DNA from 2 places in the Faecalibacterium sp. i21-0019-B1 genome. Region 2 is predicted to be linked to the other one. Evidence: a T-box and tRNA genes for the amino acid it is inferred to sense, from the RefSeq annotation. Region 2 holds a T-box; the other holds one or more tRNA genes.
The links. A T-box is a leader RNA that pairs with one kind of tRNA and senses whether it is charged. The one in region 2 lies ahead of pheS (phenylalanine--tRNA ligase subunit alpha), so its partner is inferred to be a tRNA-Phe.

Region 1: it encodes a tRNA-Phe, which carries the amino acid that the T-box ahead of pheS (phenylalanine--tRNA ligase subunit alpha) is inferred to sense. The anticodon was not compared.

What each region holds. Positions count from the first base shown of each region.
Region 1 is NZ_AP031425.1:734,436-745,391, reverse strand. Features, by position in the region: gene ACGHP1_RS03470 (glycine--tRNA ligase) at 1-875, opposite strand, end outside; gene rlmH (23S rRNA (pseudouridine(1915)-N(3))-methyltransferase RlmH) at 1,058-1,543, opposite strand; gene ACGHP1_RS03460 (DNA gyrase subunit A) at 1,831-4,080, opposite strand; gene ACGHP1_RS03455 (type IIA DNA topoisomerase subunit B) at 4,373-6,364, opposite strand; tRNA gene ACGHP1_RS03450 (tRNA-Phe) at 6,720-6,795, shown strand; tRNA gene ACGHP1_RS03445 (tRNA-Gly) at 6,826-6,901, shown strand; tRNA gene ACGHP1_RS03440 (tRNA-Asp) at 6,931-7,007, shown strand; tRNA gene ACGHP1_RS03435 (tRNA-Gly) at 7,094-7,169, shown strand; tRNA gene ACGHP1_RS03430 (tRNA-Cys) at 7,198-7,272, shown strand; gene ACGHP1_RS03425 (GNAT family N-acetyltransferase) at 7,654-8,136, opposite strand; gene recG (ATP-dependent DNA helicase RecG) at 8,287-10,347, shown strand; gene ACGHP1_RS03415 (metallophosphoesterase) at 10,418-10,956, opposite strand, start outside.
Region 2 is NZ_AP031425.1:1,865,676-1,876,631, reverse strand. Features, by position in the region: gene ACGHP1_RS09425 (alpha/beta hydrolase) at 1-430, shown strand, start outside; gene ACGHP1_RS09420 (alpha/beta hydrolase) at 452-1,528, shown strand; gene ACGHP1_RS09415 (alpha/beta hydrolase) at 1,544-2,614, shown strand; gene rmuC (DNA recombination protein RmuC) at 2,677-4,014, shown strand; gene ACGHP1_RS09405 (FprA family A-type flavoprotein) at 4,144-5,325, shown strand; partial or broken gene ACGHP1_RS09400 (glucosyltransferase domain-containing protein) at 5,456-7,111, shown strand; T-box leader at 7,198-7,436, shown strand; gene pheS (phenylalanine--tRNA ligase subunit alpha) at 7,516-8,538, shown strand; gene pheT (phenylalanine--tRNA ligase subunit beta) at 8,557-10,956, shown strand, end outside.

The sequences.
Region 1 (10,956 bases), 1.1 Mb from region 2:
CCCCACAGCTCACCCCAGTCAGTGAACGGGAAGGCGTACTCGATATCGGTGGTAGCGCGGCTGTAGAAGGCCAGCTCTGCAGGCTCGTGGTCACGCAGACGCAGGTGCTCCTTCTTGATGCCAAGGCTCAGCAGCCAGTTCTCGCAATAGTCCTTCCAGTAAGCGAACCATTCCAGATCGGTGCCGGGCTTGCAGAAGAACTCGCACTCCATCTGCTCGAACTCACGGGTGCGGAAGGTGAAGTTGCCCGGGGTGATCTCGTTGCGGAAAGCCTTGCCCACCTGGCACACGCCGAAGGGCAGCTTGCGTCGGGTGGTGCGCTGGATGTTGGCAAAGTTGACAAAGATGCCCTGTGCGGTCTCGGGACGCAGATAGCAGGTGGAAGAGCTATCCTCAGTAACGCCGATGGCAGTCTTGAACATCAGGTTGAACTTGCGGATGGGGGTGAAGTCATGCTTGCCGCAGACGGGGCAGACGATGTCCTCATGCTCTGCGATGAAGGCATCCATCTCGTCAAAGCTCATGGCATCCACATTCACCTCGGGGTGCTCCTCACCGATCAGCTTGTCGGCGCGGTGGCGTGCCTTGCAGGCGCGGCAGTCCAGCAGGGGGTCCGAGAAGCTGGACACATGGCCGGTGGTCACCCAGGTCTGGGGGTTCATAATGATGGCCGCATCCAGACCCACATTATAGGGGCTCTCCTGCACGAATTTCTTCAGCCATGCCTTTTTGACATTGTTCTTGAACTCGACGCCCAGCGGGCCGTAGTCCCAGCTGTTGGCCAGACCGCCGTAGATCTCGGAACCGGGGAACACATAACCACGGTTCTTGCAGAGATTGACGATCATATCAAGGGTCTTTTCGCTCTGTTCCATTGTAGTACATCCTTTCCGTCCGCGGCTGGTTTGCCGTGTCGTTGTTGTATCGTTCCGGCAGCTTTCCCCACTGCCGGGCGTGCTTTTCAAAGGGAAAGCACAGTATCTTTACTGTACCATGTTTTGCTCCGCTTGTAAAGCCGAAAACCGGCCTGCTTTGGGGAACAGACCGGTTTTTGCACTTATTTATGGTATTTCATTCCTGCATTGATGGTGCAGGCACGGTAAATCTGTTCCGTGAGCACAAGGCGGGCCAGCTGGTGGGGCATGGTGATGCGTCCCATGCTGAACTTGAGTGCAGCGGCCTTTTTCACCTCATCGGACAGGCCGTGGGACGAGCCGATCACAAAGGCCACGTCTCCTGCCCCACTGTTTGCGCGGTCGGCAAGGAACTGCGCCAGCTCGTCGGAGGAGATCTGCCTGCCCTCGATGCACATGGCCACGATGGCAGCACCCTTGCGTACATTGGACAGGATGGCCTTGCCCTCCTTGTCCAGTGCCTTTTTTACCACGGCATCCGAGGCGTTCTTCTCCTCGATCTTTTCCTCCGGCAGCTCGATGATGCGGAAGGATGCGAAGGCGGCAAGGCGCTTCTGGTACTCTGCCACGCCCTCGGCGAAATATTTTGCATTCAGCTTGCCCACACAGATCAGGTCGATGTTTTGCATTGCAGTTTCCTCTTTTATATAGAAACGATTTAAAATTGTCTCCGCTTCGCTCTGACAATAACAGCGGAATTTCCATTTTCACGGGTGGGGTCGCTGCCGGAAAATGCATTTTTCCGCTGCGCGACGGCTGCAAGCCGACAGCAGCAAGATGCCGTTTGCCGTTGCAGCCTTTCTTGTGAAAAGGCAAATTGGAAAAATCCGCAGATTTTTCCAATTTGCAATCCTTAAAATCAACTTCCGCTGAGAATGGCAGAGCGAAGCGGAGCCATTTCGCAATAAAAAACGTTTTACAGCAGGCTCATCTGCTCGCCCTCGTCCTCGGCGCGGAGCAGCGCACCGGTAGCGGGCAGACTGCGCACACGGTAGCGGTGGGGGTTCGCCAGCTCCAGCGTGTCCGCAGGCACCACCGAAGCGATGGTCTGGTTCTTTTTCAAAGTAACCACTGCCACGCCCTGACTGTCGCGGGTGGCCTTGGCCGCGATCTGCGCCGTGCCAACCAGCAGCATCCGGCTGGCGCTGGTGCGGATGGCAAGCTCCGTTTCCTCCGGCAGGAAGAAGAGCTTTGCCAGCGGTTCCTTGTCGCAGTAGGCCTTGAGCAGCTTACGGCGGTTCTGCTTGGTGGCATAGGAGCTGAGCGGAATTTTCGCGCACCTGCCGCTGGCAAAGAAGAACAGCATATAGCCGCTGTAGTCGCTGGTGATCACCATGGAGAGCACGTTCTCGCCCTCGTCCATGCCCAGACGGCCCGGGATGAAAATGCCCATCTGGGCCACCTTGCCGTCCTCCAGCTCTGCCAGACGCACCTTGTACACCTGCTGCTTGTCGGTAAAGAACAGCGCCTCCACGTTGTTGCGGGTCTCGATCTGCTGCACGATCTCGTCGCCTTCTTTCAGCTTGTGGGCACCGGCGGTGCGCAGACCCTGCGGCGGGATCTTTTTGAAGTAGCCCTCGCGGGTAAAGAACACCGTCACGGGGTAATCCGGCGCTTCTTCCTCCTCGGAGCCGTTCTCATCCTCAGGCAGATCGTACAGGATCTCGCTGCGGCGGGGCTGACCGTACTTCTTGGCAACATCGTTCAGCTCATTGATGATGATGCGGCGGATGCGGGCGGGCTTTGCAAGGATATCGTTCAGGTCGGCAATGTCCTTCTCCAGCTGTTCGATCTCGCTGGTGCGCTTGAGGATATATTCCCGGTTCAAATGACGCAGCTTGATCTCGGCCACATAGTCGGCCTGCACTTCATCGATGCCAAAACCGATCATCAGGTTGGGCACCACTTCGGTCTCTTCCTCGGTGGTGCGGATAATTTTGATTGCCTTGTCAATGTCCAGCAGGATGGCAGCAAGACCCTTGAGCAGGTGCAGGCGCTTTTCCTTGCCGTGCAGGTCGTAGTAGGTGCGGCGGCGCACGCACTCCACGCGGAAGGCCGTCCACTCCTTGAGAATTTCGCGCACGCCCATCACGCGGGGCTGGCCGGACACCAGAATATTGAAGTTAGCGCTGAAGCTGTCTTCCAGAGGGGTAGCCTTAAACAGCTTTGCCATCAGCTTGTCGGCATCCACGCCGCGCTTGAGGTCCAGTGTCAGCTTCAGACCGTTCAGGTCGGTCTCGTCACGCATGTCGCTGATCTCCTTGACCTTGCCGGCCTTGACCAGCTCCGCGATCTTGTCCATGATGGCCTCCACCGTGGTGGTTGGCGGGATCTGGGTGACCTCGATCATGTTCTCGCCCGGCACCACACTGTAGCGGGCGCGTACCTTCACGCTGCCGCGGCCGTTCTCGTAAATTTCACGCATCTGCGCTTCATCGTACAAAATCTGACCGCCGCCCACGAAGTCCGGGGCAGGCATGGTGGTGGAGATGTCGTGGTGCTCGTCCTTCATCAGGGCCACGGTGGTGGCGCACAGCTCTGCCAGATTGAACGAGCAGATGTTGCATGCCATGCCCACCGCGATGCCCAGCGTGTTGTTGGCCAGAATGGTGGGGAAGGTGACCGGCAGCAGGGTAGGCTCGGTGGTGGTGCTGTCGTAGTTGGGCACAAAGTCTACGGTCTCCTTGTCGATATCCCGGAACAGCTCCTCGCACACACCCTCGAGCTTCGCCTCCGTGTAACGGGCAGCAGCGCAGGACATATCCCGGCTGTAGGCCTTGCCGAAGTTGCCCTTGCTGTCCACAAAGGGCACCAGCAGGCTCTCGTTGCCGCGGCCCATGCGCACCATGGTGTCGTAGATGGCGGCATCGCCGTGGGGGTTCAGGTGCATGGTGCTGCCCACGATGTTGGCAGACTTGGTGCGTGCGCCCTTGAGCAGGCCCATCTCGTACATGGTGTACAGCAGCTTGCGGTGCGCCGGTTTGAAGCCGTCGATCTCTGGCAGCGCGCGGCTGACGATGACGCTCATGGCGTAGGGCATATAGTTGGTTTCCAGCGTGCGGGTGATGGGGTCCTCCAGCACACTGCCGGCATTTAAAATTTCAACGCCGTCGCCCAGCTGCGGGCGCACCGGCTTGAGTGTTTTCTTGGTCGATTTTCTAGGCATCTTCTAACCTCTTGACGATTTTAAATGGGCGCCGCTCTCGCTCTGCCCATATTCAGCGGAAAATATTTTTTATTTTTGCAGTTCAGGATGGCCTGCGGGCCATCCTGAGCTGCTCTTTCACAGATGGAGCCGTTCCGGTTTTCTGCATTTTTCCCTTAAAATGCCGTGACCCGTTGGGGCCTTCTTCGTGAAAACGTGATTTGGAGCAGCCCGCAGGCTGCGACAAATCACCAAATTAAAATAACGTTACCTCTGTCATTGCCAGAGCGCAAGCGGAGGCAATTTAAAATCATCAGCTCACATCCAGATCGTCCAGATATTCTGCGCCGTGCTGCGCGATATGCTCCTTGCGGCCTGCCAGATTGTCGCCCAGCAGGATATCAAACACCTGCGCGGTCTGCACCACATCGGTGGGCATCACTTTGATCAGGCGGCGGCTCTCGGGGTTCATGGTGGTCAGCCACATCATCTCGGGGTCGTTCTCACCCAGACCTTTCGAGCGCTGGATGGTGTATTTTTTCTCGCCGATCTCTTCCAGAAACGCTGTCTTTTCCGGCTCGGTGTAGGCAAAATAAGTGCGATCTTTCGTTGTAATTTCATACAACGGCGACTCTGCGATATACACATAGCCCTTCTCGATTAGGGTCGGGGTCAGGCGGTAGAGCATGGTGAGCACCAGCGTGCGGATCTGGTAGCCGTCCACATCGGCATCGGTACAAATGACGATTTTATTGAACCGCAGATTATCGAGATTGAAGGTGGCCAGCTCCTTGTTGTGTTTGCCGCCCAGTTCCACGCCGCAGCCCATCACCTTGATGAGATCCACGATGACATCCGATTTAAAGATGCGGGCATAGTCGGCCTTCAGGCAGTTCAAAATTTTGCCGCGGATGGGCATGATGGCCTGATATTCACTGTCGCGGCTGGACTTGACCGCACCCATAGCGGAATCGCCCTCCACGATATACAGCTCGCGGCGGGATGCATCCTTGGTGCGGCAGTCCACGAATTTCTGCACCCGGTTGGCAAGGTCGATCTGGGTGGACAGGGTTTTTTTGATGCTCTGGCGCGTTTTTTCCGCATGCTCACGGCTCTGCTTGTTCACCAGCACCTGCTGGCAGATCTTCTGGGCCTCGTCCGGCTTTTCCAGAAAATACACTTCCAGATAATGCTTGAGGAAGTCGGTCATAGCCTGCGAGACGAATTTGTTGGTGATGGCCTTTTTGGTCTGGTTCTCGTAGCTGGTGCGGGTGGAAAAACTGGACGAGACATACACCAAGCAGTCCTGCACATCCTGAAAGCTGATGGCGCTCTCACCTTTTTTATAGAGGTTCTTTTCCTTCAGGTACTTGTTGATCTGATAGACAAAGGCGGTGCGCACCGCGTGCTCCGGGCTGCCGCCGTGCTCCAACCAGGAAGAGTTGTGGTAATATTCCAGCATCTGCACCTTATTGGAGAAGCAGAACGCCGCGCTCATGCGCACCTTGTAATCCGGCTGGTCCTCGCGGTCTCGGCCGGATGCTTCACTCTCGCAGCTGAACACCGGGGTCAGGGTATCCTCCCCTGCCACCTCGGCCACATAGTCCGCGATGCCGTGCTCATAGCACCAGCTCTCGTACCACGCCTTGCCCGTGGCAGGGTCCTTCTCTTTTTCATCGGTAAAGTTCAGGGTCAGGCCTGCGTTGACCACCGCTTGACGGCGCAGGGTATCCTTATAGTAGCTGCCGGGCACATCGATGTCGGTGAACACCTCGTCGTCCGGCTTCCAGTGAATGATGCTGCCGGTGCGGCGGCCCTTGTAGGCTTCCTTCTGCAGGCCGCCCACATTCTCGCCCTTTTTAAAATCAAGGTGATAGTGGTATCCGTCACGGTAGATATCGGCGGTCATCCATGCAGAAGCATACTGGGTAGCGCACAGGCCCAGACCGTTCAAGCCAAGGCTGAACTCGTAGTTATCCTCGCCCTCGCCATACTTGCCGCCTGCATACATCTCGCAGAACAACAGCTCCCAATTGTAGCGTCCCTCGCCGTTGTTCCAGTCCACGGGCATACCGCGGCCAAAGTCCTCAACGATAACGCTGCCATCCTTACAGCGGGTCACGTTGATGGTATCGCCGTGGCCGTCGCGGGCTTCGTCGATGGAGTTGGAGACGATCTCAAAGATGGAGTGGGCGCAGCCCTCCACGCCGTCTGAGCCAAAGATAACGGCCGGGCGCTTACGCACACGGTCGGCACCCTTCAAAGAAGTAATGCTCTCGTTGCCATATTCCTGTTTTTTTGCCATGCTGCTCCTCCCGGCCCGGCTTTTCTTGCAAAAAGCAGGCCGTCTGTAGTCAAATCATAAAACGCCTCTGCCCTTTTCTTACTATAATATAGGTATACACAGAGAAAAAGGGCAAAAGCGCCTGAATTATTTCATTTTCATTAAACCATAGGTTGTTGAATTTGTCAATTTCTGTTTGGCGCGCCCGCACACAGCACGTCCTGTGCCGGATGTGCCGAAAGCAGGTTGAAAAAAGTCATTCTTATTTTACGCGCTGGAGCGACCAAAATCAAGAAAGTTTCAATTTTCTGAAAAAAATTTGGATTTACCCCTTTACAAAATCGAAATTTCAGGTATAATAATCATCGTCCGGTGCGCCTCTGTAGCTCAGTCGGTAGAGCAGGGGACTGAAAATCCCCGTGTCATTGGTTCGATTCCGATCGGAGGCACCAGTCAAGGAAACCCAGCAGGGTTTCCAATATGCGGCCGTAGCTCATCTGGTAGAGCGCCACCTTGCCAAGGTGGAGGTAGCGAGTTCGAGCCTCGTCGGCCGCTCCATAACGGAGCAGCAACAGTTGCTCCAATATGGCCCGGTAGCTCAGTTGGTTAGAGCACCAGCCTGTCACGCTGGGGGTCGTCGGTTCGAGCCCGATCCGGGTCGCCACCAAGAAAGCGCAAGCTTTCACCTACTTTGAAACTTGTTTTCAGGGCATCAGAAATGATGGGTGCAAGGTAAAATGCACCGAATATGCGGCCGTAGCTCATCTGGTAGAGCGCCACCTTGCCAAGGTGGAGGTAGCGAGTTCGAGCCTCGTCGGCCGCTCCAACAGGAGTGGAAATTCACTCCTAAATATGGTGACGTGGCCAAGTGGTAAGGCAAGGGTCTGCAAAACCCTCATCCACCAGTTCAAATCTGGTCGTCACCTCCAAAAGATTCCCGGAAGCTGAAGCTTCCGGGATTTTTTTGTTTTGCGTTGTTCCCTATCAGCCTCCTCGCCCTCTCCGTCACCTACGGTGACAGACTCCCCCTTTTGTCACCTGCGGTGACATCTTCCCCCGGAGCGGGGGAAGTCTTTCCTCAAAGGGAGAGCCTCTGGCGAAACCGGTCACTTTGCAGTTAAGCCGAAAAGTCTGCCGCAGTGCCGCACTTTCGCAGAAAGCGGCACTGCAAATGCCGTCTACCTTTACGCCCCCTCCAGTGAAAATGCAATGCCGGAGCGTCCGCGGAAGCTCCGGCATTGCTCTCTTAAAAATTATTCTTCCGCTGAATACGGCCGGAGCAAGGCGTAGGCCATTCCAGATCGTCCCCCTCAGAACTTCAGCCGCATCTGGTACCACACCACGCCCCCGTGGGTGGAGCCGGAAACGCCCTCGTTCACAAAGCCGAACTTTGCATAGTAGTGCACCAGGGCCTCCTTGCAGGTCAGTACCAGCCCCTTCCGGCCTTGGTCCCGGGCGTCGGCAATGGCCTGCTGCAGCAGCTGCCCGGCGTACCCCTGTCTGCGGCAGGCCGGGATGGTGTTTACCCCAAAGATCATCTGCCAGGCACCATTCTCCCGGTGGAGGGAGGCGTCGGCGTACATCTCATCGGTCAGGTCCGGCCAGTCGGTGCAAAAGCCGTCCACAAAGGCCAGCAGCCTTTCCCCCTCCCACAGCAGCCAAAAATGATCGCCGTACTGCTGCAGCCGCCCGGCAAACTCCTCTGCCGTAGCCGCCTCTGCCGCCGGGAAGCAGGCCGCCTCCACCGCTGCAATGGCCTCCAAGTCCTTTAAGGTCCCCTTACGGATCTCCATAAATATTCTCTCCTCTTTTTCTTCCGAGTGTACCACAGTTCCTGCCCAAAGGCAAAGGTCCTGCCGGTTTTTCCTTTTTGGGCCATTTGCATCCGCTGCCGCTCCGTGTTACAATGGCTATATTGCATCCAGGAAAGGAGCTGACACACCATGCCCGCCGAAAACCATACCACCCTCACCCCGGATACGCCGGTGCGCTACCTGAAGGGCGTTGGCCCCAAGACCGCTGAGCGGTTCGAGAAGCTGGGCATCGTGACGCTGGCCGACCTGCTGTGCCACTACCCGCGCAGATATATCGACTTCACCAAACCCTATTCCATCGCCGAAGCGCCCACCGATGTGGAGTGCGTCGTCAGGGCCGAGGTGTTCGCCAAACCCGGCGGGCGTATCCTGCCGGGCGGGCGGCGGATGGAGCGCATCACTGCCGGGGACGATGTGTCCAGTCTGGAGATCACATGGTTCAATAATCCGTATGCCGCCCAGAAGCTGCAGCTGGGGCAGGAATACTATTTTCAAGGCATCGTTACCGGCGGGATGCTGCGCCGCCAGATGGTCAACCCGCAGGTGCGCACCGCCGAGCAGATCAAGGCTTCTCCCTTTGAAGCGGTCTACCCCCAGACCGAGGGCCTGACCAGCAATGCCATCGCCAAGTGCGTGCGGCAGCTGCTGCCCCATGCAGAGCTTCTGCCCGACCCTCTTCCGCCGGAAATGCTGGCAAAATACCGTCTGCTCTCCAAGGCAGATGCCGTGCGGGCCATCCACTGCCCTGCCACCGAAGAGCAAGCCTATGCCGCCCGGCGGCGGCTGATCTATGAAGAACTTCTGGTTTTGCAGCTGGGCATTGGCCGGATGAAAAACCGGGGTGCCGCTGCCACCGGTGCGCCCATGCAGCTTGCCGACCCGTCCCTGTTCTGGGCCAGCCTGCCCTTTTCCCCCACCGGAGCCCAGCGCCGGGCCGTGAGCGAGATTCTGGCCGACATGGCGGGCGAGACTTCCATGAACCGCCTTTTGCAGGGCGATGTGGGCAGCGGCAAAACGCTGGTGGCGGCTGCCGCCATCTGGGCGTGCATCCGGGCGGGGTATCAGGCCGCGCTGCTGGCCCCGACAGAAATTCTGGCCACCCAGCACGCCGAAGGCCTGAACCGGATGCTTGCCCCCTTCGGGATGCGGGTGGCCCTGCTGACCGGCGGCATGAAGGCCGCTGCACGCCGCACCACCCTTGCCGCCATCCGGAACGACGAAGCCGACCTTGTGGTGGGCACCCACGCCATCCTCAGTGAAGGCGTGGAGTTTGCCCGGCTGGGTCTTGCTGTGATCGACGAGCAGCACCGCTTTGGGGTACGGCAGCGCGGAATGCTGGCCGAAAAGGCCGCGAATCCGCACCTGCTGGTGATGAGCGCAACGCCCATTCCCCGCACGCTGGGCCTGCTCATCTACGGCGATTTGGACATCTCCATTCTGGACGAGCTGCCGCCGGGCCGCACCCCGGTCAAAACCCGCTGCATCACCGGCAAAAAGCGGCGCGACCTCTACCATTTTCTCGATCAGGAGATTGGCAGAGGGCGGCAGGTGTATCTGGTCTGCCCCGCCATCGAGGACACACCGGATGGCGGGCTGAACGCCGTTAAGAGCTACTACGAGGACATTGCCAAAGCCCTGCTGCCGGAGCGCCGGGTAGGCCTGATGCACGGCAAGCTCAAACCCAAGGAGAAAGCTGCCGTGATGGAGGACTTCAAAGCCGGACGGCTGGACGCACTGGTGTCCACCACCGTCATTGAGGTGGGTGTGGATGTGCCCAATGCCAGCGTAATGGTGATCGAAAACGCAGAGCGCTACGGTCTGAGCGCCCTGCATCAGCTGCGCGGCCGCGTGGGACGCGGTGCAGCGGAGAGCTGGTGCTTCCTTGTCAGCGACAACCAAAGCGAAAACGTACAAAAGCGGCTGAAATTTTTGTGCAGCACCACGGACGGCTTTGCGGTGGCGCAGTACGATCTGGAGACCCGCGGCCCCGGCGACTTTTTCGGCAGCCGCCAGCACGGCCTGCCCACCCTGCAGATCGCCGACCTGATGAACGACACCCGCACCCTGCACGCTGCGCAGGCGGAAGCCGTTGCCATGCTGGCCGACGACCCGCTGCTGGAAGCGCCGGAGCACGCACTGCTGGAACAGCAGGTGCAGCAGATGTTCGAGAAAGCCGGAGCCATGAACTGATCCGGAGATTTTTTGCGCACAAGCAACAGCAAATGCAAAAGCCGCTGCACGGCTGGTGCAGCGGCCCCTGTTATCGAACGGAACGCTTTGCGTGCCGTTCGCCCATGCTTATCACATCGCAGAACACGCAGCGGCTTTTGGTGGAAAGCTGGGTATCCTTATGGTAGCAGCCAAAAAACCACTTGTCGTAGGTCAGCTTCAACAAAATTTTATCCAGAAAGCTGTGCAGCTGGTTGGTCTCGCCGCTGGCAAGGGCGGTAAAATCCAAAAATCTGCTTGGCGCATCGTGGGTCAGCACATAATCCACTTTGTAATCGCACGCTGCAAGGTTCTCCTCACAAAAGGCGTATTCCTCCTCCGAAGGCATTTCTTCCCTCCACCAGTTCACGCCGGGTTCCCGATCCTCCACATCCTGGCTTTCCGCACCGCCAAAGCACAGGTATTTTTTGTTCTCCAATTCCAGCACACTGCCGCGGCACACATGGTACACATTGCCGCCCAGTGCCTGCACCTTGCCGCCAAAGCGTTCCTCGGTGGGATACTGCTTCAAAAGGTCGTAGTTTTCGTGGCTGCCGTCCAGAAACAGCAGGGTATACGGGCGCTTGCGCA
Region 2 (10,956 bases):
CGGACACATCGTGGGCCTGATCGGCTCAGACAACGAAAAGTTCGGCTATAAGGCATTTGGCCTCCCACAGCCTGCAGCGCTGCTGCTGGGTTACCCCATCAACGATTTCTTTGAGGTGAAGCCGCTGTATCAGCTGGCCATTGACCCGCTGGTGCTTGGCTGGCGTTACTACTGGACCGATATTTCGGATGTGGTGAACGAAAACTTTACCCCTACCTATTTCTTCTACGGCAAAAATGATCTTTATATGCAGCGCATGTGCTACTCCCAGCAGGGGCCGCTGCTGGAGCGCAAGCTCCGGGAGAGCGGGGCTGTTTATGAGTGCCATGTGTACGAGAACGCACCCCACGCCATTGGCCCGGGCCACCACACCGATGCGGACGGCTGGATCCGGCAGGCAACGGCATTCTGGGAAAAACAGTGCAAATAAAGAGATAAACGGGGGATTGCTGTGAGAAAACGATTGCGCACGGTGATGTTTGGTATTGGCCTGATGATCCTGCTGGCACAGCCGGCGTTTGCGGAGGAGCTTGGTCAGGCCAACATCACACCGCGCACCAAAATGGCAGAGATCCGCTCCAACCCCAGCATTGTGGGTGCGGGCATCTACACCTACTCGCTGGATCAGGACCGTGTGCTGGACCGGATGTACTGGGACGCGCAGCCGCTGAGCCGCCTTTCCAATCACTGGACGGCACAGGATGCGGCGGATGGACTGAACTATCTGATCCGCACCTATAACGCTGGGCAGCGGGTGACCTTCCCGCTTTATACGGCGGAGGAGATCGCGCAGGATACCAGCCGGGACGGTGTGGAACTGTATTATCTGCCGGCAGAAGGGGCGCAGGCGAACCAGAAATATGCGCTGGTGATCGGCGGCAATGCGATCGTGGTCAGCGCGGAGATTCGCGAGGGCATTTCCACTGCATGGAACCTGCACGAAATGGGCTATCCGGTGTTCGTGCTGCGCTACCGCATCGGCATGAAGGCTTCCAACAATGCGCCGCTGCAGGATGTGGTCCGCGCGGTGCAATACATCACGGAACATGCAGGACAGTTTGGCGTGCAGGTGGAGGATTATGCCATTGTAAGCTATTCCTCAGGCGGGCAGATCGCCGGACTGTTCGGCACCGACGCGGTGGGCTACAAAAATTACGGCCCGCCAAAGCCCGGTGCCATGCTGCTGGGCTACCCGGTAAACACCTTTCTGGAGTTCAAACCGGTCTATAATATCCTGCTGGACCCCGGCGTGTGCAAGCAGCGGTATTATAAAATGACATTGTCTGATTACATCACACCGGATTACCCGCCTACCTATCACTGGTACGGCAAAAACGACATGACCCTTATGACCATGTGCTGGTCGGCGCAGGGGCCTGTGCTGGAAAAGGCACTGGCCCGCAACCATGTGACGCATATCTACCATGTGTATGATGATGCTCCCCATGCAGTGGCCGCAGGCAAGGGCACCGATGCGGAGGGCTGGCTGAATGAAGCAGTTGCCTTCTGGGAGGAACAGGTCGGCTGAAAAGGAGATGTTGAGTTGAAACACAGGATATGCACCGCAGCAGCCTGTATCTGTCTGCTGCTGATGATGGCGCTGCCCGCATTTGCAGTAGAGTATGGCGAGCCGGATATTACGCCGCAGACCACCATGGGCGAGATCCGCTCGAACCCCAGCATCCTTGGTGCAGGCGTTTGGACCTATTCCAAGGAGCAGAACCTGCCCGGCACCGAGGACTGGTGCAATGACCAGACGCTGGAAAAATATGTGAGCAGCCATGTGGCACAGGATTGTGCCGATGGTCTGAACCTGCTCATCCGCAATTACAATGCGGGCGTGCAGATCACCTATAAGCTCTACTCGGAGCAGGAGATCGCCGAGGACAGCTCCCGCAACAATGTGGAGTTCTATTACTACCCGGCCAGCACGCCGGATGCAAAGTATGCGCTGGTGCTCTCCGGCAACATCTTCAACCGCACGGCGGAGTTAAAGGAGTGCATCTCCACAGCTTACCAGCTGCACCAGAAAGGCTATGCGGTGTTCGTGATGCGCTACCGCGCCTACCCGGACAACGACAACAACGGACCCATAGAGGACATTGCACGGGCGGTGAAGTACATCATCGGCCACGCACAGCAGTTCGGCGTGCAGACGGAAAGCTACGCCCTGATCGGCTATTCTTCCGGCGGACATCTGGCGGGCCTGTTTGCATCGGACGCTCTGGGCTATAAAAACTATGGCCTGCCCAAGCCCGGCGCAGTGATCCTGGCGTATCCCATCGTGCAGTTTTCCGAGATCACACCGATCTACCGTGTGGGCATCGACCCCTTTGTGTGCGGCCGGTTCTACTATGAATACAGCCTTGCCGACCTGATCACAGAGGACTATCCGCCGGTGTACTTCTGGTATGGCAGGGATGACCTGACCTTGAACCTGCTGTGCTGGCCGCTGCAGGGGCCGGCCCTCAGCAAGGCACTGGCCGCGCATGGCGTACCTTACAAAGAAGTGGTATATGACCACGCAGCCCATGGCATCGGCCTTGGCCGCGGCACGGCTGCGGATGGCTGGCTGGACGAAGCCGCTGCCTTCTGGGAAGAACAGACAAAATAATATAAAGTACGCAGATCCGGGCTTTGCAGCTGCACAGCCCGGATTTTGCAATAGGAGACATTATGGAATTTTTAGCGTTTCTTTACACGGTGCTTCTGGTGGCCATCTGCCTGATGATGGCTCTGCTGCTGTACCGCTCGGCAAAGCCTGCCGCAAACCGGGACGATGCAGAACGGAAGGAATGGCTGCGTCAGCAGCTGGAAGCGCAGAACCGCCAGATGGACGCGAAGCTGGCAGAGATGGCGCAGCAGAACCTTGCCGCTATGGGCCACATCAGTGAAACGCTGCAGGCTTCGGTGCAGAGTATGAGCACCGCCCTTGCCGCAGGGCAGGGCACCCAGCAGCAGACCATGGAGCAGCGCCTGCAGGGGCTGGAAGCCTCCAACGTCCGCAAGCTGGAAGAGATGCGCCGCACCCTTGCCGAGGGCATGACTGCCCTGCAGGCCCAGAACGCCCAGAAGCTGGACGAGATCCGCCATACGGTGGACGAACAGCTGCAGGATGCGTTGCAGAAGCGGGTGACCGAAAGCTTCAAGGCGGTGAACGACCAGCTGGAACAGGTGTACAAGGGTCTTGGCGAAATGCAGAACCTTGCCGCTGATGTGGGCGGGCTGAAACAGGTGCTTTCCGGTGTGAAGACCCGCGGTATTCTGGGTGAGATCCAGCTGGGAGCCATTCTGGAAGAGATCCTTGCCCCGGAACAGTACGACACCAACGTGGCCACCATTCCGGGCAGCACCCAGCGGGTAGAGTACGCCATCCGGATGCCCGGCGCGGACGGCGGCACGGTGTGGCTGCCCATCGACTCCAAGTTCCCCGGCGACACCTATGCCCATTTACAGGATGCGCAGGCATCCGGCGACGCACAGGCCGTGGAGAACGCCCGCCACGCACTGGAACTGGTGCTGCGGGCCGAGGCCAAGGACATCCGGGAAAAATATGTGGAGCCGCCCTATACCACGGCCTTCGGCATCCTGTTCCTGCCCTTCGAGGGTTTGTATGCCGAGGTGGTGAACGCGGGCCTGCTGGAAGTGCTGCAGCGGGACTATCAGGTGAACATTGCAGGCCCCAGCACCATGGCAGCACTGCTCAACAGCCTGCAGATGGGCTTCAAGACCCTTGCCATCCAGAAGCGCTCCGGTGAGGTATGGCAGCTGCTGGGTGCGGTGAAGACCGAATTTGACAAGTTCGGGCAGGGGCTTTCCAAGATGCAGCAGCGCCTGCGCCAGACCGACGAAGAGCTGGATAATCTCATTGGCGTGCGCAGCCGTGCCATCAGCCGCAAGCTGCGCGCGGTGCAGACCATGGACGAAAGCGCTGCTGCCGCTCTGCTGGAACTGGATGCTGAGCCGGGCAAACCGGTGGCGGCACGTCTGCCGGAGAATGGGGAAGAGCTCTGATGTGCAGAATATTCCCACGTTATCCCTTGCGATTTTTCTGACGATGTGGTATGATAGGAACTGTTCTCAGAAACAACCGCCGCAGAAACGCGGCACTGCATAAAAATATAAATAAGGAGACCGAGCATTATGAGCGTAAACAAGATCAGTGAAGCCATTTTGGGCGTTGGCGTGGATGATACCACCATCGACCTCTTCGAGAGCCAGTATCCGGTGCCCACCGGCGTGAGCTATAATTCCTATGTCATTCTGGACGAAAAGACCGCCGTTCTGGACACGGTGGATGCCCGCGCTACCGAGCCGTGGCTGGAAAACCTGACCGAAGCTCTGGCAGGCCGTAAGCCGGATTATCTGGTGGTCTCCCACATGGAGCCGGACCACGGTGCCAACATTGCAAAGCTGGCGGCACTCTATCCTGAGATGCAGGTGGTGGGCAACGCCAAGACTTTCCTGTATATGGATCAGTTCTTTGGTGCTGATGCTGCGGCAAAGGAGCGCCGCGTGGTGGTGAAGGACGGCGAGAGCCTGAGCCTTGGCACCCACACCCTGACCTTTGTGTTTGCCCCCATGGTGCACTGGCCGGAGGTCATGGTCAGCTATGAATCCACCGAAAAGGTGCTGTTCTCCGCGGATGGCTTCGGTCGCTTTGGCGCTGTGGCAAAGTTTGACGAAAAGGCCGACTGGGCCAGCGAAGCCCGCCGCTACTACCTGAACATCGTGGGGAAATACGGCCCGCAGGTGCAGGCGCTGCTGAAAAAGGCTGCGGCTCTGGACATCCAGACCATTTGCCCGCTGCACGGCCCGGTGCTGACCGGAGATCTGGGCAAGTACCTGAACTACTACGACATCTGGTCCAGCTACAAGCCCGAGGAGCCGGAAAAGATCCTTGTGGCAAGTGCCTCCATCCACGGCCACACCCGTGCAGCAGCCCACCTCATGGCCGAAAAGCTGCGTGCAAAGGGCGCAAAGGTCGTGGAGATGGACCTGACCCGCACGGATGTGTCCTATGCCGTCACCGAAGCCTTCCGCTGCGGAAAGATCGTGCTGGCCTGCGCCACCTACGACGGCTTCCTCTTCCCGCCGATGGAAAATCTGCTGACCCACCTCAAGACCAAGAACTTCCAGAACCGCACGGTGGGTCTGATGGAGAATGGCACATGGGCACCCATGGCCGCAAAGCTCATGCGCGCCGAGCTGGAAAGCATGAAGAACATCGCCGTGTGTGATACTGTGGTCACCATCCGCAGTGCTGCCAATGCTGCTGCCGAAGCGCAGATGGATGCACTGGCTACGGAGATCACGGAAAAGTAAACAGAATGGTCTGTACAGGGCCGCTGCCTGCCGAAGAGCCTCGGCGGGCGGCGGCCTTTTTGCAGCCATTGAACAGACGAAAGAAGTCTGATATAATACAATTAAAAATTTGGGTCAGAGGAAATTGCGAATGTTAAAAACAATAAAGCAGAATATACTGCAATGGTGGAATGAACTAGATAAAAAATATTTTTTGGGAATGCTGCTTTTTTCATCCTTTGTGTTTTTTCCGCTTGTCAGCCAGCGTTTGACAAATGCTTATGACGGAATGTGGACAACGGCGGAATACCGGGCAGGCGGGTGGGAGCTTTCCAACGGACGATGGCTTTGGCCAGTGTTCAGCTTTTTACGGTTTAGCCTGCAGCTGGAACCCATCAACGCAGTGGTGTGTCTGATGCTGGTTTCTCTTGGAGTCACCAGACTTCATATGCTCTTCAAACCGGTATGGATGAGAACATCCTGCATTGACTGGCTCGCAGGTTTATGCTACGTTTCCAATGTTGTGGTCGGGTGCTATCTTTCGTTTCACTTCATTGCACCGGAGTACGGATTTTCGCTTTTCTTTGCAATGCTGGCTACAGAGCACGTGATCCGGGGAAAATCAGCCGTAAGCAGCATTGTGCCGGCAGCAGTGCTTTTGGCACTGAGCCTTGGCCTGTACCAGACGAACCTTGCCTGTTTCTGTCTGGTGCTGCTGGCCTATTTTCTCCTGCTGCTTTTCCGGAATGGAGAATAACAAAAGATTCGGGAACATATTTGCAAAAGCCTGGCAAGTGCTGCATCCGGCGCAGTGCTGTATCTGCTGATCTTAAAGATTACACTGTGGGCGACGGGAACGGCGATGGCCGATTACCAGGGTGGTGCAGATATTTCAGTGTCTGGAATTCTGAAAAATCTTCCTTCCAGCGTTGCAAAGTGCTATGAGCTTTTTTATCGGTATTTCTTTGGCACCCTTGTAAAACACAATATGCTGCAGGAAACTGCAGTTGTATTTGTTTTGATTTTTTGTGTGGTGGGTGCCGCGCTTGCGTGCAGACTGGTTCGGCTCATACGCCGGAAAGATTGGGAAAACACTTTCTATGGCACAGCAGCGCTGCTGGTGCTGCCCATGATGTGCACGGTATTTATGGTGGCAACCTCGCAGGCATCGTTTTATATTCCCATGTCCGGAGGTCTGGCCTTGTTCCTGCCGGTCTGTTTCTGGCTATTGGACAGCAGCCGGGAGGGAGAAACAGCCTGTGATGCGTTCCGCAAATGCTGGAATAAAGCAGAAAAAGCACTGATCCTGCTGACGGCGGCTGCTGTCGTTTACGGGAGCGTATTCATGTCGGCGGTCGATCAGCAGGCGATGTATGAGGGCAGGCAGGCAACGAAAGAACTCTCTGACCTGATCGCACAGACGCTGGTGAACGAAGGATATTACGATAACGAGATCCCGGTGATGCTTGTGGGAAATGCAAGCAACAGCCCGTTGTTCCGCACCCATGAGCTATACCACACGGCAAACCCGTATGCGAGAGTGGGACTGTTTATGGCAGAGACGGCGGGTACGATCCGTTTTTCCTGGGATGCAGCTTTCCGCGATTATACGCCGATCTGGCTGAATCTGTGTGATGACAAAACTTATCAGAAACTTCTTGAAACGGAGGAGATCGCAGAGATGCCGACATTCCCGCAGGAAGGTTCCATCCGGAAAATGGATGGTGTGCTTGTGATAAAGGTCTCAGAAGAATATCATCTGGATGCTGACTGGAAAAATAAAATGATGAGCGGCGAATATGACTAATCCTGTTTGGGCGGAAATGATACAACCCCTTGCAAACTGTCCCGAAATGTGGTAACATAGCTCTTGGTTATAAAACCTGAATACTCCCAAACGCAGCGACGGAGAGAGTAGGCATGGCGTACACAGCAAAGAGAGAAGCTTCACCGGCTGAGAGGGCTTCCGGATGTATCTGTGCTGAAGTTCGCTCCTGAGCGGTCTGTGCGAAACAGCAGTAGTACAGAACGGCCACGCCCCGTTACGACGTTCTGAGAGCCGCCCGGCATCTGTGCACGGGTGGAAACCGGGTGGTACCGCGGAGCTAAGAATCAACAGCTTCGTCCCTTTTGCCTGAGAAATCGGGCAGGGGACGGAGCTTTTTTGTTGCACTCCGCTCATCAACACGAAGAATAAAGGAGAGAACATCCATGCAAGCAATGATCGACGAGCTGGCAAAACAGGCCGCTGAAAGCCTTGGTCAGGTGTCCGGCAAGGAAACGCTGGCCTCCTTCTGGCAGGAGTACCTCAGCAAAAACGGCAAGATCCCTGCCTTGATGAAGAATCTGCGCACCGTTGCGCCGGAAGAGCGTCCTGCCATGGGCAAGATCATCAACGAACTCAAGGCAAAGGTGCAGGCAGACTATGATGCTGCTGCAGAACAGGTGAAGCAGGCAGAGCTTGCTGCCCGCAATGCTGCCGAGACGGTGGACATCACCCTGCCCGCCAAGACCCGCTCTGTGGGCGGTCTGCACCCGCTGACCCTGATCACCAACCAGATCATCGACGTGTTCTCCGGCATGGGCTTTTCGGTGGGTACCTTCCCGGAGATCGAGGACGATGACCACAACTTTACCCGCCTGAACGTGCCCAAGGATCACCCGGCACGCGACATGCAGGACACCTTCTACCTGTCGGAGGAGTTCCTGCTGCGCACCCAGACCTCCGGCGGCCAGATCCGCACCATGGACGTTCAGAAGCCGCCCATCAAGATCCTGATGCCCGGCCGTGTGTTCCGTTCCGACTCGGACGCTACCCACAGCCCCATGTTCCACCAGATGGAAGGTCTGGTGGTGGATAAGGGCATCACGCTGGGCGACCTGCAGGGCGCACTGAATACCTTCGTGCAGAAGCTGTTCGGCGCTGACACCCGCACCCGCCTGCGTCCCTCCTACTTCCCGTTCACCGAGCCCAGCGTGGAGGTGGACGTGAGCTGCTTTGAGTGCCACGGCAAGGGCTGCCCGCTGTGCAAGCACACCGGCTGGATCGAGGTGCTGGGCGGCGGCGTTGTCAACCGCAAGGTGCTGGAGAACTGCAATATCGACCCGGACGAGTATTCCGGCTTCGCCTTCGGCATCGGCATCGAGCGTATCGCCATGCTGAAGTATGGCATCAACAACATCGGCCTGATGTTCGAGAACAACCTGCAGTTCCTCAAGCAGTTCCACGAATAAGAGGGGAGAGAAGAGACAATGAAAGTACCTTTCAGCTGGTTAAAAGAATTTGTAGATATCGACGTTACTGCGCAGGAACTGGAGGAAAAGCTCTTCTCCTGCGGCTTTGAGGTCGAAGAGCTGATCCCGCTGGATGCCGGCATCAGCAAGGTGGTTGTCGGCAAGATCGTGGAGATGGAAAAGCAGGAGGGCACCCACCTGACCAAGTGTGTGGTGGACTGCGGCGACTACGGCCACGACATCCGCATCAGCACCGGTGCCGCCAACATGAAGCTGGGCGACTGCGTGCCCGCTGCTCTGGATGGCTCCACCCTGCCCGGCGGCATCAAGATCAAGGCCCGCAAGATGCAGGGCGTGGAGTCCAACGGTATGCTGTGCTCCGGCGAAGAGCTGGGCCTGAACGACGACCTGTTCCCGGGCTCTGAGGTCTACGGCCTGCTCATTCTGCCCGAGGATTCTGTCCCCGGCACCGACATTGCTCCCGTGGTGGGTCTGGATGACTATATCTTTGATATCTCCATCACCGCCAACCGCCCGGACTGCCAGTCCGTTCTGGGCATCGCCCGCGAGGTGGCTGCCGTTCTGGGCAAGCCCCTGCACATGCCCGCCATGGACTACAAGACTGTCTGCGAACCGGATGCGCCCATCACCGTCAAGGTGGAGGCTCCGGATCTGTGCCCCCGCTATATGGCACACTATGTGCGCAACATCCGCATGGGCGAGTCTCCCCGCTGGATGAAGCGCCATCTGGCTCTGTGCGGCCTGCGCTCCATCAGCAATGTGGTGGATATCACCAACCACACCCTGCTGGAAATGGGTCAGCCCATGCACGCCTTTGACCTGAACAAGGTCGCCGGCCGCACCATCGATGTGCGCCGCGCCCATGCGGGCGAAAAGATCGTCACGCTGGATGAGAAGGAGTTCACTCTGAACCCCAACAATCTGGTCATCTGCGATGCCGAAAAGCCGGTGGCACTTGCCGGCATCATGGGCGGCGCAAACTCCGGCATGGATGAGAACACCACCAGCCTGCTGTTTGAGTGCGCCACCTTCGCCCGTGACTGCGTGCGTAAGACCAGCCGCGCATTGGGCCAGAACAGCGACTCTTCTGCCCGCTACGAGAAGGGTGTGGACCGTCACTCTCCTGAACTGGGCCTTGCCCGTGCCCTGCACCTGATCCAGGAGCTGGACTGCGGCGACATCACCACACTGGAATATGACCTGACCGATGGCCGCCCGATGGAGCGCAAGCACATCGTTACCACTCCGGCTAAGATCTGCGGCGTGCTGGGTATCACCGTGCCGGATCAGACCATGATCGACATTCTGCAGCGTCTGGAGTTCACGGTGGATGTACAGGCCGATGGCAGCTGGGACGTGTCCGCACCCCTGTACCGCGAGGACGTGGAGAGCTTCCCGGATCTGGCCGAGGAGGTCATCCGTGAGTACGGCTACGACCACATTGTGCCCACCTTCCTGAACACTGCCTCCGTTACAAACGGCGGTCTGAACTATGACCAGAAGCAGCAGCTCAAGACCAAGCGTTTGCTGGCTGCACAGGGCTTCTATGAGGCCTCCACGCTGGCCTTCTACTCCAACGCAGAACTGGATATGCTGCACATCCCGGCGGATGATGAAGCCCGCAAGGCCATCCGCATCCTGAACCCCATCAGCGAGAATTTGTCCATCATGCGCACCCTGCTGGCTCCCTCCATGCTGAACGTCATCGTGGACAACCTCAAGAAGGGCAACACGGAGGGCCGTCTGTTCGAGATGGCACCGGTGTATCTTGCCAAGGAACTGCCCATCAACGAGCATCCGCACGAGCGCCAGACCCTCTGCATTGGTGCATTCGGCCCTGAAGAAGATTTCTTCACGGTCAAGGGTGCACTGGAAGCACTGGCAGCCGGCTTTGGCCTGAGCTTTGATTATAAGCGCGAGACAACCCCGTGGCTGCACCCCGGCATCAGCGCCGCTGTTTACTGTGGTGACAAGCGTCTGGGTGTGTTCGGCAAGCTGTCCAACGAGATCAACGGCGAGCTGGAAATTGCAAAGGATCAGAAGGACAGCCAGAATATCTATCTGGGTGAGCTGGACTACGAGGCTCTGATGTCCTGCGTGGACGGTGAGCTGCGCTATCAGCCGCTCAGCCCCTATGCTGCTGTCAAGCGTGATCTGGCACTGGTCTGCGACGAAAAGACCACCTGCGGCGAGATCGAGGAGACCATCAAGAAGGCCAGCCCTCTGGTGGGTGAGATCAAGCTGTTCGATATCTACCGCGGCGCAAATCTCGGCGAGGGCAAAAAGAGCATGGCATTCACCCTGTCTCTGTCCGATCCGAAGAAGGAAGTCTCTGCGGAAGAAGTAGAGCGCGTGGTCAAGAAGATTCTCGGCAACCTGAAGTTCAAGCTGGGCATC